One region of the Streptomyces sp. NPDC001135 genome, then DNA from elsewhere that is predicted to be linked to it. Evidence: riboswitches for the same ligand, from Rfam matches in the RefSeq annotation. Region 1 holds a riboswitch; the other holds the start of a gene.
What was found. Region 1 has a riboswitch for cyclic di-AMP ahead of ACWC94_RS17370 (NlpC/P60 family protein). Riboswitches for the same ligand answer to the same signal wherever they lie in the genome.
Positions count from the first base shown of each region.

Region 2: linked by a shared signal. The riboswitch ahead of ACWC94_RS21795 (M23 family metallopeptidase) and the one ahead of ACWC94_RS17370 (NlpC/P60 family protein) in region 1 are both predicted to bind cyclic di-AMP.

Region 1 covers NZ_JBSFKD010000012.1:128,143-135,090, reverse strand. The annotation lists gene pcrA (DNA helicase PcrA) at 1-1,697, opposite strand, end outside; cyclic di-AMP (ydaO/yuaA leader) riboswitch at 1,920-2,089, shown strand; gene ACWC94_RS17370 (NlpC/P60 family protein) at 2,097-3,299, shown strand; gene ACWC94_RS17365 (tellurite resistance/C4-dicarboxylate transporter family protein) at 3,404-4,369, shown strand; gene ACWC94_RS17360 (hypothetical protein) at 4,373-4,726, opposite strand; gene ACWC94_RS17355 (hypothetical protein) at 4,798-5,025, opposite strand; gene ACWC94_RS17350 (NlpC/P60 family protein) at 5,560-6,624, shown strand; gene ACWC94_RS17345 (LuxR C-terminal-related transcriptional regulator) at 6,643-6,948, opposite strand, start outside.
Region 2 covers NZ_JBSFKD010000017.1:136,001-142,948, forward strand. The annotation lists gene ACWC94_RS21780 (DNA gyrase/topoisomerase IV subunit A) at 1-1,279, opposite strand, end outside; gene ACWC94_RS21785 (M16 family metallopeptidase) at 1,559-2,950, shown strand; gene ACWC94_RS21790 (M16 family metallopeptidase) at 2,947-4,335, shown strand; cyclic di-AMP (ydaO/yuaA leader) riboswitch at 4,550-4,710, shown strand; gene ACWC94_RS21795 (M23 family metallopeptidase) at 4,723-5,466, shown strand; gene ACWC94_RS21800 (GntR family transcriptional regulator) at 5,664-6,350, shown strand; gene ACWC94_RS21805 (HPr family phosphocarrier protein) at 6,490-6,771, opposite strand.

The DNA of each region.
Region 1 (6,948 bases):
AGCACCGCCTCCAGGACGGTCGCCGGTCCGGCACCGGACTCGACGATCGTACGCAGGTCCTCCATCAGCGTGTTGAACCGCTTGACCGCGTTGGTGGAGCGCGCGGCCATGCCGTACGCCTCGTCCACACGCTTCAGGGCCTGCGGGAAGCTGATCTTCTCCCGCTGGGCGAGGGCGTCGACCATCGCCTCCGCGCGGTCGCCGATGCCCCGCTTGGGTACGTTGAGGATGCGGCGCAGCGGCACCGAGTCCTCCGGGTTGGCGAGAACGCGCAGGTAGGCGAGGACGTCCCGGACCTCCTTGCGCTCGTAGAAGCGGACCCCGCCGACGACCTTGTAGGGCAGGCCGACGCGGATGAAGACCTCTTCGAAGACACGGGACTGGGCGTTGGTGCGGTAGAAGACGGCGACGTCGCCGGCCCTGGCCTCGCCCGCGTCCACCAGGCGGTCTATCTCGTCGGAGACGAACTGCGCCTCGTCGTGCTCGGTGTCGGCGACGTAGCCGGTGATCCGCGCGCCCTGGCCGGCGTTGGTCCACAGGTTCTTCGGGCGGCGGGACTCGTTGCGCTCGATGACCGCGTTGGCGGCGGACAGGATGGTCTGCGTGGAGCGGTAGTTCTGCTCCAGCAGGATCGTCGTCGCGTCCGGGTAGTCCTCCTCGAACTGCAGGATGTTGCGGATCGTCGCGCCCCGGAAGGCGTAGATCGACTGGTCCGCGTCACCCACCACGCACAGCTCGGCGGGCGGGAGGTCGTACTCGCCGGGCGGAGTGTCCTCGTCGTGGTCGCCGGTGCCCACCAGCTCGCGTACCAGGGCGTACTGGGCGTGGTTGGTGTCCTGGTACTCGTCGACCAGGACATGGCGGAAGCGGCGGCGGTAGTGCTCGGCCACGTCCGGGAACGCGCGCAGCAGGTTGACCGTCGTCATGATCAGGTCGTCGAAGTCGAGGGCGTTCGCCTCGCGCAGTCGCGACTGGTACAGGGCGTAGGCCTGGGCGAGGGTCTTCTCGAAGCCGTCGGCGGCCTGGGCGGCGAAGTCCTCCTCGTCGATCAGCTCGTTCTTCAGGTTGCTGATCTTGGCGCTGAAGGACTTCGGCGGGAAGCGCTTGGGGTCGAGGTCCAGGTCACGGCAGACCAGGGCCATCAGGCGCTTGCTGTCGGCGGCGTCGTAGATCGAGAACGACGACGTGAAGCCGAGCTTCTTCGACTCGCGGCGCAGGATGCGCACGCACGCGCTGTGGAAGGTCATCACCCACATCGCGTTCGCGCGCGGGCCGACGAGCTGCTCGACGCGTTCCTTCATCTCGCCCGCGGCCTTGTTGGTGAAGGTGATCGCGAGGATCTGGCCCGGGTGCACATGCCGCTCGGCGAGGAGGTGGGCGATGCGGTGGGTGAGCACACGGGTCTTGCCGGAGCCGGCGCCGGCGACGATGAGCAGCGGCGAGCCGGCGTGCACGACCGCGGCGCGCTGGTTGTCGTTCAGCCCTTCCAGGAGGGCCGCCGCGTCGAGCGCGGGGCGGGGGGCGCCGTCGCGGTAGTAGGCGTCCCGGTCCGGCGGCACGTCGAACTTCCCGCCGAACAGATCGTCCGGAAGCGGCTCCGGAGCGTGATCGTCCTCGGGCGGCGGCGGGGGCTCCTCCTCGCGCCCGCGAGGGGGCTGGAGGTCCGCCAGGAAGCTGTCGTCAAAGAGGCTGCTCATCGCTCTACGAGTCTAGGGTGCCCCACCGACAACCGGCCGCCGTACCGGGAAGACGGCCCTGCGGAAGGAGCGGCGAACACCCGGGGCATGGCCCTTACGCTGCGGAATCGCCCCATGACGGGAACGTGATCCGGAAGCGAGATCACGAAAATGTATCGGACATATCACGCACCAACCTTCACACTAGTCACACCAGTTGGCTAGGTTGCCGTCAGGCCGCGTGCGCGGCCTCCGCCGAGTCCGGCGCGTCCGCAGGGCGCCCGGAGCCGGGGACCCACCGATCCTGGGGTGAATCGGACGACTCCCGCCCGGGACGAGGCCGTAGGGCAAACCTTCCGAACCGCCGCCCGAACCCGACAGCTAACCCGGTAGGCGGCCCATTGGAAGGAGTCGCCTCCCTTGGCGTCGCACCGTAAGACGCGCCCCGGCGGAACCATCGGAACGGGCCTGCGCACCCCCGCCCTCGCCACCGCCGCCCTCACCTCCATGGCCGTGCTCTCGCAGACCGCAGAGGCCGCCCCGAGCACCGATCACGCCAAGCCGAGCCTGGAAGAGGTCGAGAAGAAGGTCGACGACCTCTACCGCCAGGCGGAGTCGGCGACCGAGAAGTACAACGCAGCCAAGGAACGGACGGGAAAGCAGCGCAGTCGCGCCGACGCCCTGCGCGAAGAGGTCGCCCGGCGCGCCCAGCGCCTCAACAAGGCCCGCGAGGAGCTGGGCTCCTTCGCCGCGGCCCAGTACCGCACCGGCGCCGCCGCTCCCGACACCGCCGCCCTCCTGCTCGCGGACAGTCCGCAGGACTACTTCGACCAGCGCCAGCTGATGAGCCGGCTGACCTCGCGGCAGAAGAGCGCGGTCGACGACTTCATCGGCGAGCAGGCCTCGACGATGAAGAAACGGCGGGAGGCCGCGGAGAGCCTGCGGACCCTGACCGACTCGCAGCACGACCTGCAGACCGCCAAGGCCACCGTCCAGAAGAAGCTCGCCTCCGCGCGCGAGCTGCTGTCGCAGCTGACGGCCCAGGAGAAGGCGCGGCTGGCCGCCATCGAGCGGGAGAAGCAGCAGGAGGCGGCACGCAAGGCGGCCGAGCTGGCGAAGCGGCAGGCGGCCCAGCAGCAAGCCTCCTCGTTGTCCTCGTCGTCCTCGTCGTCTTCGTCGTCCTCGTCGTCCTCGTCGTCTTCGTCGTCCGGATCCGGGTCGACGGGATCCGGGTCGACCGGGTCCACGACATCCGGCTCGTACGACACGAAGGCCGAGAAGGCGATCGCCTTCGCCCGCGCGCAGATCGGCAAGCCGTATGTGTGGGGCGCCACCGGGCCGGACTCCTACGACTGCTCGGGCCTCACCCAGGCCGCCTGGAGGGCGGCCGGTGTCACCCTGCCGCGCACCACGTACGACCAGGTCGATGCGGGCACCACGGTGTCACTGGCCGACGCGCGGCCGGGTGACCTGGTCTTCTTCTACGACGACATCAGCCACGTCGGCGTCTACATAGGCAACGGCATGATGATCCACGCGCCGAAGCCGGGCGCGTACGTCCGCGAGGAGTCGATCTACTACGGCGGGGAGTCGATCATCCACAGCGTGGTCCGGCCGGGCTGACCGGACCAGCCGTCCTCGCCCCACGCGCGCGTACCGGCGTTTCCGCCCTCCACGCGCGCGTGCCCTTCCACGGCGGGGACGTGCGGCTCCCTAGCATCGGGCGCATGCCCGGCATCCCAGGTCTGCGCACGTGGTGGGCGGAGCGGCCCCCCGCGGCCGGGACCGCCGTGATGGCGACCGGCATCCTGTCGGTGGGGCTGCAACTGACCGGCGCCGAGGTGCTCTCCCGGGTGGCGCTCGCGGTGTCCGGCGTCGCCTGGGTGGCGCTGGCGGCCGGCTTCGCCCTGCGGCTGCTCTGGGAGCGGCAGCGCTGGGTGGCCGAGGCGGAGAGTCCCGGCGCGCTCACCGCCGTCGCCGCGACCGCTGTGCTCGGCACCCGGATCTCGCTGCTGGGCCGCCAGACCCTGGCCGAGGCACTGCTGGCGCTCTCGGCGCTGCTCTGGCCGGTGCTGCTGGTCCTGGTCGTCCGGCACTGGAGTCGGCGCATGCCGGGCACGGTGTTCCTGTGTTGTGTGGCCACACAGGGGCTTGTCGTACTGGCCGCGACATCGGCGGCGGCCGAGCGCACGGCGTGGCTCACGCACACCGCGCTGGTGCTGTTCTGGCTGGGGCTGGTGCTCTACGGCCTCGCGCTGGCCCGCTTCGACGCACGGCAGGTGCTGGAGGGGCCCGGTGACCACTGGATCGCGGGCGGGGCGCTCGCGATCTCGGCGCTGGCGGGGGCGAAACTGCTCGTCGCCGGGGATACGGGCCTGCATCTGTGGGACGGGGACGACCGCGGTGTGCTGCGCACCGTGACGATCGCACTGCTCGCCCTGGACCTGGCCTTGTATCTCCTGCTGCTGGCCGCCGAGGCGGTGCGGCCCCGGCGCGGCTACGACGTGCGGCGGTGGGCGACGGTGTTCCCGATGGGGATGACGGCGGCGGCGACGCTGACCGTCTCGACCGCCCTCGGCGTCCCGTGGCTCAGATGGCCGGGACGGGTGCTGCTGTGGGTGGCGGTGGCGGCGTGGCTCGCGGTCGCCGCCGGTGCGGTGCTCTCGGTCCGCGCCGGCGGCAGGAACGGCTGACCGTCAGGTCCACAGCACGGCGATGAAGATGTTCGCGGTGGTCAGCAGGCCGACCAGGCCGAACATGCCCTTGTCGATCTTCTCCTCGTCGCGCTTCACATAGACCAGGCCGAGGATCACGATCAGCAGCGCCAGCTTGACGCCGATCTTGAGGGTGTTGACGTGGTGGTCGTCGGCCTGGTTGAGCCCGACCAGGACCACGCCGGTGACCAGCATGGTCAGCGCTCCATGCAGCATTCCGGGCACGAAGCGGGCCGTGCCCTGGCCCATCGCCTTCATCTGGGTGAGGAAACCGCCGAGCAGCGCGGCGATGCCGATGATGTGCAGGCCGACGAAGAGATGGATGAGTACGTCCATGGGGCCGGAGCCTAATTCGTCGGTACGAGCCCCAGGGACGGCAGGGTGCCGTTCCCCGAGTGAGCCAGCACCTACTCCGGGATGATCAGGCCGAACTCGCGCAGCCGGGGCAGACAGGCGTCCAGGCAGGCCTCGACGGACACGGCGTCCGTGCGCACCAGGAGATCTTCGCGGAACGGCGCTCCGCTCGCCACGAACGTCCACGGCTTCACGCCCTCGCGCATGCGCTCGGCATCCGCCTTGAACAACACCGTGACCCCCTGCCCGGCCAGCGACTCCATGACCCGCACCACGTCCACCGAAGCCCCCTTGCGCCCCTGCTCGAACAGCCGGCCAAGCTACGGGGCGGCTGAGCGAGAGTGTATGAGCCCCCCTCACCGCGCCGCCCGTAGCGGTCCGTGGTCCCCGTCGCGGTCCGTGGTCCGTAGCGGTCCGTGGTCCCGTAGCGGGCGGTCTCGCATATATGCGCCCCATAGCACTCCAGGCCTCGCGTGCGTCCCGCTTTGCACGCTTCGGTCACCACGGTGTGTGAAGGCGACGGCTCCGGGTCGGCGACGCGGTCACACACGGTCACATCGCGGTGTGTCGAAGACAGTTCCGTACACCGCGTTACCTGCTTGTCACCGACGGGCTTAACGTCCTCCCCCAGGTGACCGGCTTCCCACCGCCGCCCGGGCCAGGGCGGCCGTCGGCCACCACCGCCGAGAAGGTCCGGCGGTGGCCCGCTTCCCCCTGTGCGGGCCGCCGCCGGACGTCGTACGGACCACTCGGTCGGGCCTCCCGGGCCGGACCCCTCGGTCGTGCGAGTCGTACGGAAGGACGTGACGGCCCAGGTGGCAGCGCACCGCAAGCCCCGGCAACGCTCGATCGGCGGCCCCACGGCCCGGACGGCCGCCACCCTCGCCCTGGCGGGCGCGGCCACCGCCGCGGGGTTCGACGGGACGGGGCACGCCGATCCGCAGCTGACGCCGGCCCAGGTGAAGGCCAAGGTGGACGAGCTCTACCAGGAGGCCGAGGCCGCCACCGAGAAGTACAACGGCGCGAAGGTGGAAGCGGACACGGCGCAGCGGCGTCTGAACACACTGCGGGACGAGACCGCCCGCAAACAGGAGAGGCTCGACACCACCCGGGAGGCCCTCGGTTCGTTGGCGGCGGCGCAGTACCGCGACGGCGGGTTCGCCCCGGCCTGGCAGCTGGCCCTGTCCAGCAACCCCGACCAGTACCTGGACGACGCGGCGTTCGCCGAGCGGACCGGCCACCGGCAGGCCGCCGCCGTGACACAGGTGCGCGAACAGCTGCGGGAGATCGAGCAGTTGCGCGGCGCCGCGCGCGTCGAGCTGACGTCGCTGCGGTCACGGCAGGCTCAGCTGAAGCGGCAGAAGAAGACCATCACCGGCAAGCTGGGCGAGGCCAGGCGGCTGCTGGCGCGACTCACTCCGCAGCAGCGCAGCGAGGTCACCGGTGACGGCGTCGCGCCGGGGCGTACCTCCCGCTCGTCCTCCGACGCCCGTGCGGCGCTGGAGCAGGCCGGGTCGGCCACGGCTCCGAACGCGCGCGCCGCGGCGGCCGTCTCCTACGCCTACGCCAAGCTCGGCAGCCCCTACGTGTGGGGGGCGACCGGCCCGAACGCCTTCGACTGCTCGGGGCTGGCCCAGGCCGCCTACCGCTCCGCCGGCATCTCCCTGCCCCGCACCACCTACGCCCAGATCAACGCGGGCCGACGCGTGCCCCGCTCCGAACTCCAGCCGGGTGACCTGGTGTTCTTCTACTCCGGGATCAGCCACGTCGGCATCTACGTGGGAAACGGCCAGATGATCCACGCGCCGAACCCCTCGGCCCCGGTCCGGCTGGCCCCGGTCGACCTGATGCCGTTCGCGGGGGCCACCCGGGTGGCCTAGGGGGCGGGGCCGTAGGGGTCAGACCAGCCGGCGGGCCGTCGCCCAGCGGGTCAGTTCGTGGCGGTTGGACAGCTGGAGCTTGCGCAGCACCGCCGATACATGGGACTCGACCGTCTTCACCGAGATGAACAGCTGCTTGGCGATCTCCTTGTAGGCGTAGCCACGGGCGATCAGCCGCAGCACCTCGCGCTCGCGCTGGGTGAGCCGGTCCAGGTCCTCGTCCACGGGCGGGGCGTCGGTGGAGGCGAAGGCGTCGAGGACGAACCCGGCCAGCCGCGGCGAGAAGACGGCGTCGCCCTCCTGGACGCGGAAGATGGAGTCGAC
Region 2 (6,948 bases), on a different contig from region 1:
AGAAGCGCTCCATCAGGCGCTCCTTGGCCTGCGCGGAGTTCTCGCTGGACCGGATCAGCCGGATGACCTCGTCGATGTCGACCAGCGCGGTCAGCAGGCCCTCGACCAGGTGCAGCCGGTCGCGGCGCTTGCCGCGGCGGAACTCGCTGCGCCGCCGGACGACGTCGAAGCGGTGGTCGAGGTAGACCTCCAGCAACTCCTTCAGACCCAGCGTGAGCGGCTGGCCGTCCACCAGGGCGACGTTGTTGATGCCGAAGGACTCCTCCATCGGGGTCAGCTTGTACAGCTGCTCCAGGATGGCCTCCGGCACGAAGCCGTTCTTGATCTCGATGACCAGGCGCAGGCCGTGCTCGCGGTCGGTGAGGTCCTTGACGTCGGCGATGCCCTGGACCTTCTTCGAGTTGACCAGGTCCTTGATCTTCGCGATGACCTTCTCGGGGCCGACCGTGAAGGGCAGTTCGGTGACGACCAGGCCCTTGCGGCGGGCCGTCACCGTCTCCACCGACACCGTGGCACGGATCTTGAAGGTGCCGCGGCCCGTCGCGTACGCGTCCCGGATGCCGTCCAGACCGACGATCCGGCCGCCGGTGGGCAGGTCCGGGCCGGGGACGTGCTTCATCAGCGTGTCCAGGTCCGCGTTCGGGTACCGGATCAGGTGGCGGGCGGCAGCGATCACCTCGCCGAGGTTGTGCGGCGGCATGTTCGTCGCCATGCCGACGGCGATGCCCGAGGAGCCGTTGACCAGCAGGTTCGGGAAGGCGGCGGGTAGCGCCACCGGCTCCCGCTCCTGGCCGTCGTAGTTGGGCGCGAAGTCGACCGTGTCCTCGTCGATCGACTCGGTCATCAGGCTCGTCGCCTCGGCCTGGCGGCACTCGGTGTACCGCATGGCGGCCGGCGGGTCGTCGTTGCCCAGCGAGCCGAAGTTGCCGTGCCCGTCGACGAGCGGCACGCGCATGGAGAAGGGCTGCGCCATGCGCACCAGGGCGTCGTAGATCGACGCGTCGCCGTGCGGGTGCAGCTTGCCCATGACCTCGCCGACGACACGCGCGCACTTCACGTAGCCGCGGTCGGGGCGCAGGCCCATCTCGTTCATCTGGTACACGATCCGGCGGTGCACCGGCTTGAGGCCGTCACGGGCGTCCGGCAGGGCGCGCGAGTAGATGACCGAGTACGCGTACTCGAGGTAGGAGCCACGCATCTCGTCCACGACGTCGATGTCGAGGATCTTCTCCTCGTACGAATCGTCGGGCGGCGGGGTCTTCGTGCTGCGGCGGGCCATCGCTGCCTGGCTCCTTCTGATCTGTTCGGTCGCCTTGCTGAAGCGTGGGACGGATCTGACGCCGACCATTGTGGACCGAGGCACTGACAGCCTGTGCCACGCCCCGGTCCCGGCAAGCTCCCCGGCCCCGGGGGCCGGGTCCGGGGCAGGCTACGCGATCCGCTGTGGGCGTACGTCCCGCGGGAACTTCGCCGAGCCCCCGCACGCTGTGCATACAGTGGCAGGAACGGCAGGAAGACCGCGGTTTCCACAACCGCATCCGCTCGCGAAGGGATGTACATGCCCATGGGTCACACGACCACAGCCGAGGCAGGCTCCGGGGGCCTGACAGCGACCGAGCACCGCCTGGCCAACGGTCTGCGCGTGGTGCTTTCCGAGGACCACCTGACCCCGGTGGCGGCGGTCTGCCTCTGGTACGACGTCGGCTCCCGCCACGAAGTCAAGGGACGCACCGGTCTGGCTCACCTTTTCGAGCACCTGATGTTCCAGGGTTCGGCGCAGGTCAAGGGCAACGGTCACTTCGAGCTGGTGCAGGGCGCCGGCGGCTCGCTGAACGGCACCACCAGCTTCGAGCGCACCAACTACTTCGAGACCATGCCCGCCCACCAGCTGGAGCTCGCCCTCTGGCTGGAGGCCGACCGCATGGGCTCGCTCCTCGCCGCCCTGGACGACGAGTCGATGGAGAACCAGCGGGACGTCGTCAAGAACGAACGCCGTCAGCGCTACGACAACGTCCCCTACGGCACCGCCTTCGAGAAGCTGACCGCGCTGTCGTACCCGGAGGGCCACCCCTACCACCACACGCCGATCGGCTCGATGGCGGACCTGGACGCGGCCACCCTGGAGGACGCCCGCCAGTTCTTCCGCACCTACTACGCGCCGAACAACGCGGTGCTCTCCGTGGTCGGCGACATCGACCCCGTGCAGACGCTGGCCTGGATCGAGAAGTACTTCGGTTCGATCACCGCGCACGACGGCAAGCCCGCGCCGCGTGACGGCTCCCTGCCGGAGATCATCGGCGAGCAGAAGCGCGAGGTCCTCGTCGAGGAGGTCCCGGCGCGCGCCCTGATGGCCGCCTACCGGCTCCCGCACGACGGCACGCGCGCGTGCGACGCGGCCGACCTCGCCCTGACCGTCCTCGGCGGCGGCGAGTCCTCCCGCCTGTACAACCGGCTGGTGCGCCGCGACCGCACGGCCGTCGCGGCCGGCTTCGGCCTGCTGCGGCTGGCCGGCGCACCCTCGATGGGCTGGCTGGACGTGAAGGCCTCCGGTGACGTCGAGGTGCCGGTCATCGAGGCCGCCATCGACGAGGAGCTGGCCCGGTTCGCCGAGGAGGGCCCCACGCCCGAGGAGATGGAGCGCGCCCAGGCCCAGTTGGAGCGCGAGTGGCTGGACCGGCTCGGCACGGTCGCCGGCCGCGCCGACGAACTGTGCCGGTTCGCCGTCCTGTTCGGCGACCCGCAGCTCGCCCTCACGGCCGTGAAGCGCGTCCTGGAGATCACCCCGGAGGAGGTCCAGGAGGTCGCCAAGGCCCGTCTGCGCCCCGACAACCGCGCGGTCCTGGTCTACGAACCGAAGTCCCCGGAGGCCCCCGACGCCGACGTCCCCGAGGACCCCGAGCAGGAAGCGACCGTAGAGGCCGGTAACGAGAACGAGGAGACGGCCAAGTGACCGAGCTCGCCACCATGGACTTCCACCCCCAGCCGCAGCCCGGCGAGGCCCGTCCCTGGGCGTTCCCGGCGCCCGAGCGCACCGCGCTCGACAACGGCCTGACGGTGCTGCGCTGCCACCGCCCCGGCCAGCAGGTCGTCGCCGTCGAGGTGCTGCTCGACGCACCCCTGGACGCCGAGCCGGCCGGCCTGGACGGCGTTGGCACGATCATGGCGCGGGCCTTCTCCGAGGGCACCGACAAGCACTCCGCCGAGGAGTTCGCCGCCGAGCTGGAGCGCGCGGGCGCCACGCTCGACGCGCACGCCGACCACCCCGGCGTCCGGCTCAGCCTGGAGGTCCCGGCCTCCCGCCTGGCCAAGGGCCTCGGCCTGCTCGCCGACGCCCTGCGCGCGCCCGCCTTCGCCGAGAGCGAGGTCGAGCGGCTGGTCCGCAACCGCCTGGACGAGATCCCGCACGAGCTGGCCAACCCCTCCCGCCGGGCCGCGAAGGAGCTCTCCAAGGAGCTGTTCCCGGCGACCTCGCGCATGTCGCGTCCGCGCCAGGGCACCGAGGAGACCGTCGAGAAGATCGACGCCGCCGCCGTACGCGCCTTCTACGACCGGTACGTTCGCCCCGCCACGGCCACGGCCGTCGTGGTCGGTGATCTCACCGGCACCGACCTGGACGCGCTGCTCGGCGACACCCTGGGCGCCTGGACCGGCACCCCGGGCGAGCCGCGGCCCGTGCCGCCGGTGACCGCGGACGACACCGGCCGCGTGGTCATCGTGGACCGGCCCGGTGCCGTCCAGACGCAGCTACTCATCGGCCGCGTCGGCCCCGACCGGCACGACCGCGTGTGGCCCGCCCAGGTGCTCGGCACGTACTGCCTCGGCGGCACCCTCACCTCCCGCCTGGACCGCGTCCTGCGCGAGGAGAAGGGCTACACCTACGGGGTGCGCGCCTTCGGGCAGGTCCTCAGGTCCGCTCCGGACGGTACGGGTGCCTCGATGCTCGCCATCAGCGGCTCCGTGGACACCCCCAACACCGGTCCCGCGCTGGAGGACCTGTGGAAGGTGCTGCGCACCCTCGCGGCGGACGGCCTGACCGACGCCGAGCGGGACGTGGCCGTGCAGAACCTCGTCGGGGTGGCGCCGCTGAAGTACGAGACCGCGGCGGCCGTCGCGAGCACGCTGGCCGACCAGGTCGAGCAGCACCTGCCCGACGACTTCCAGGCGACGCTGTATCAGCAGCTGGCCGCGACGGGCACGGTGGAGGCCACGGCGGCCGTCGTGAACGCCTTCCCGGTGGACCGCCTGGTGACCGTCCTCGTCGGTGACGCCGCCCAGGTCAAGGCGCCGGTCGAGGCACTCGGCATCGGCGAAGTGACCGTGGTGGCGGCCGAGTAGCGGCACACGCGCGTGGGGCCCTGGCGACCGACGGGTCGTCAGGGCCCCTTGTGCGCTCCGCTCTCCACCTCCCAGATGTCCGAATTGGGGCGGAGGTTGCCTGTCTGCCCTGTGGGATGCGCTACAAAAGCCCGGATCCGTTTGGGGTTGGAAAGCGGGCTTCCGTAGCGTCGTCCGGGCTGTTCGTCAGGCAGTGCGCCGCACCCGCGGCACCGGACAGCCATCGCCGAGTCCCCGTACGGCGCGAGCCAGGGGAGCCGGGGACCCACCGTCCCTGGGGTGAATCGGGCGCCCGCGCGCGAGCGAGGGGGCCCGTAGGAGACCTTCCTGCTCCGAACCCGTCAGCTAACCCGGTAGGCGAGAGGGAAGGAAAGGACCAGCCACTTCATGGCGTTCATGTGCGCCACCGGGAAGCACCGCAAGCCCGGCCGGGTCAAGCGCACCACCGCCCAGGCGGCCGGCATCGCGGCCCTCACCACCACCGGCGTCATCGGCACCGTCGCGGCGCCTCATGCGTTCGCCGCCGAGAACACCGCCGAGCAGACCGGCCTCACCCCGGTGGTGAGCGTCGGGGACGACATAGCCGAGCAGATCGACGCGCAGGCCGCCGCCCAGCAGCAGGTCGCCGAGCAGAAGGCGGCCGAACAGGCCGCGGCCAAGAGGGCCCGGGAGGTCCGCGAGGCCAGGGCGCGCGCCGCCCGCGAGGCCGAGCGCAAGCGTCTGAACGCCTTCGTCGCCCCGATCGCGCACTCCTACGTGTCGACGGCCTACAAGGCCAGCAGCTCCCTGTGGTCCTCCGGCTCGCACACCGGCATCGACTTCCACGCGGCCAGCGGCACACCCGTTCACGCGGTCGGCGTGGGCACCGTCGTCTCCACCGGCTGGGGCGGCGCGTACGGCAACGAGATCGTGATCCGGATGGCCGACGGCATGTACACCCAGTACGGCCATCTCTCGTCGATCGGCGTCACGGTGGGCCAGCAGGTCACCCCGGGCCAGCAGATCGGTCTGTCCGGCGCGACCGGCAACGTCACCGGTCCGCACCTCCACTTCGAGGCCCGCACGACCCCCGACTACGGCTCGGACGTCGACCCCGTCGCCTACCTGCGCCGGCACGGTGTGAGCGTCTGACGTCCCAGGCTCCGCCCGCGCAGCCCCGGCCCGCACCGGCCGGGGTTTCGCTGTTTTCTGGGGCGTCCACCGGACCCGCCGACCAAAAAATATCCATGGATTCCGGCCCGCCGTCGGAATTTCCGACGCATTGGAATAGAGTCACGGAACACGCGTCCATCGTCGACGTTTCACGGGGATTAAGGCGGAGGTCGGTCATGCGTATTCCGGCGCACTCGGTGTGCACGGCGATCCGGGACGACATCGTCGCCGGTGTCCACGAGCGCGGCGGCCGCCTCACCGAGGAAGTCCTGGCCCGCCGCTACGGCGTCTCGCGCGTCCCCGTCCGCGAGGCCCTGCGCACCCTGGAGGCGGAGGGCTTCGTGGTGACCCGCCGGCACGCGGGCGCGTGCGTGGCCGAACCGACCGAGCAGGAGGCCGCCGACCTGCTGGAGATGCGCGTGCTCCTGGAGCCGCTCGGGGCCGCCCGGGCCGCCCAGCGCCGCACGGAGGCCCACCTCAAGGTGCTGCGCGGCCTGGTCAGGATCGGTCAGGAGCGGGCCAGGAGGGGGCACAGCGACGATCTGCGCTCACTGGGCGGCTGGTTCCACGAGACGCTCGCCCAGGCCTGCGGCAGCCCCTCGCTGACCGCGATGCTCATCCAGCTGCGGCACAAGATCGCCTGGATGTACGCGGTGGAGGCGCCGCCGAGTCCGGTGGAGTCCTGGGCGGAACACGGCGCCATCGTCGACGCGGTGGCGCGCGGTGACGGCGAGCGCGCGCGGGCGGTCACGGCGCTGCACACCGAGCGTGCGGCGGCCGCGCACCGGTTGCGTCGTCCCGGGGCCGCCGAGCGTGTGAGGACCTCGCAACGTGCCGTAAACATGCCGAGTCTCCGGCATTAACACGGGAGCCGTATACAAAGAAGGGGTATTCGGTGGACCTGGATTTCCGCTGCCCCTTTCCCGTGCGCCCTGAATTCAACGGCCGAAAAACGCGGAAGCCGCGCCACCCGGAATGGGCGGCGCGGCTCCCTCGCCTTGCTCAGACGGTCTCGGGCAGCTCTTCCAGGCCCTCGGAGACCAGCTTGGCCAGACGGTCCAGGGCGGCGTCCGCGCCCTCGGCGTCGGAGGCGAGGACGATCTCCTCGCCACCCTGGGCGCCCAGACCCAGGACAGCCAGCATGGAGGCCGCGTTGACGGGGTTGCCGTCAGCCTTGGCGATCGTCACCGGGACGCCTGCGGCCGTGGCGGCTCGGACGAAGATGGAGGCGGGGCGGGCGTGGAGGCCCTCGGCCCAGCCGACGTTGACGCGGCGCTCAGCCATGTGTTGCTGCCCTTCAGTCTTCAGGGTTGTCTAGACCAGTTTCCCATATCGCGAAGCATGCCCGGAGCGGACCTCCGTCCAGCCCCGGCGTGTCGTCGGACCGCGGCCTCGGTCCGGCTTTCGTCCCCCACAGACTGCCCCGCGCCGTTGTCGTACGCGAGCCGTACTCTGGGGCCC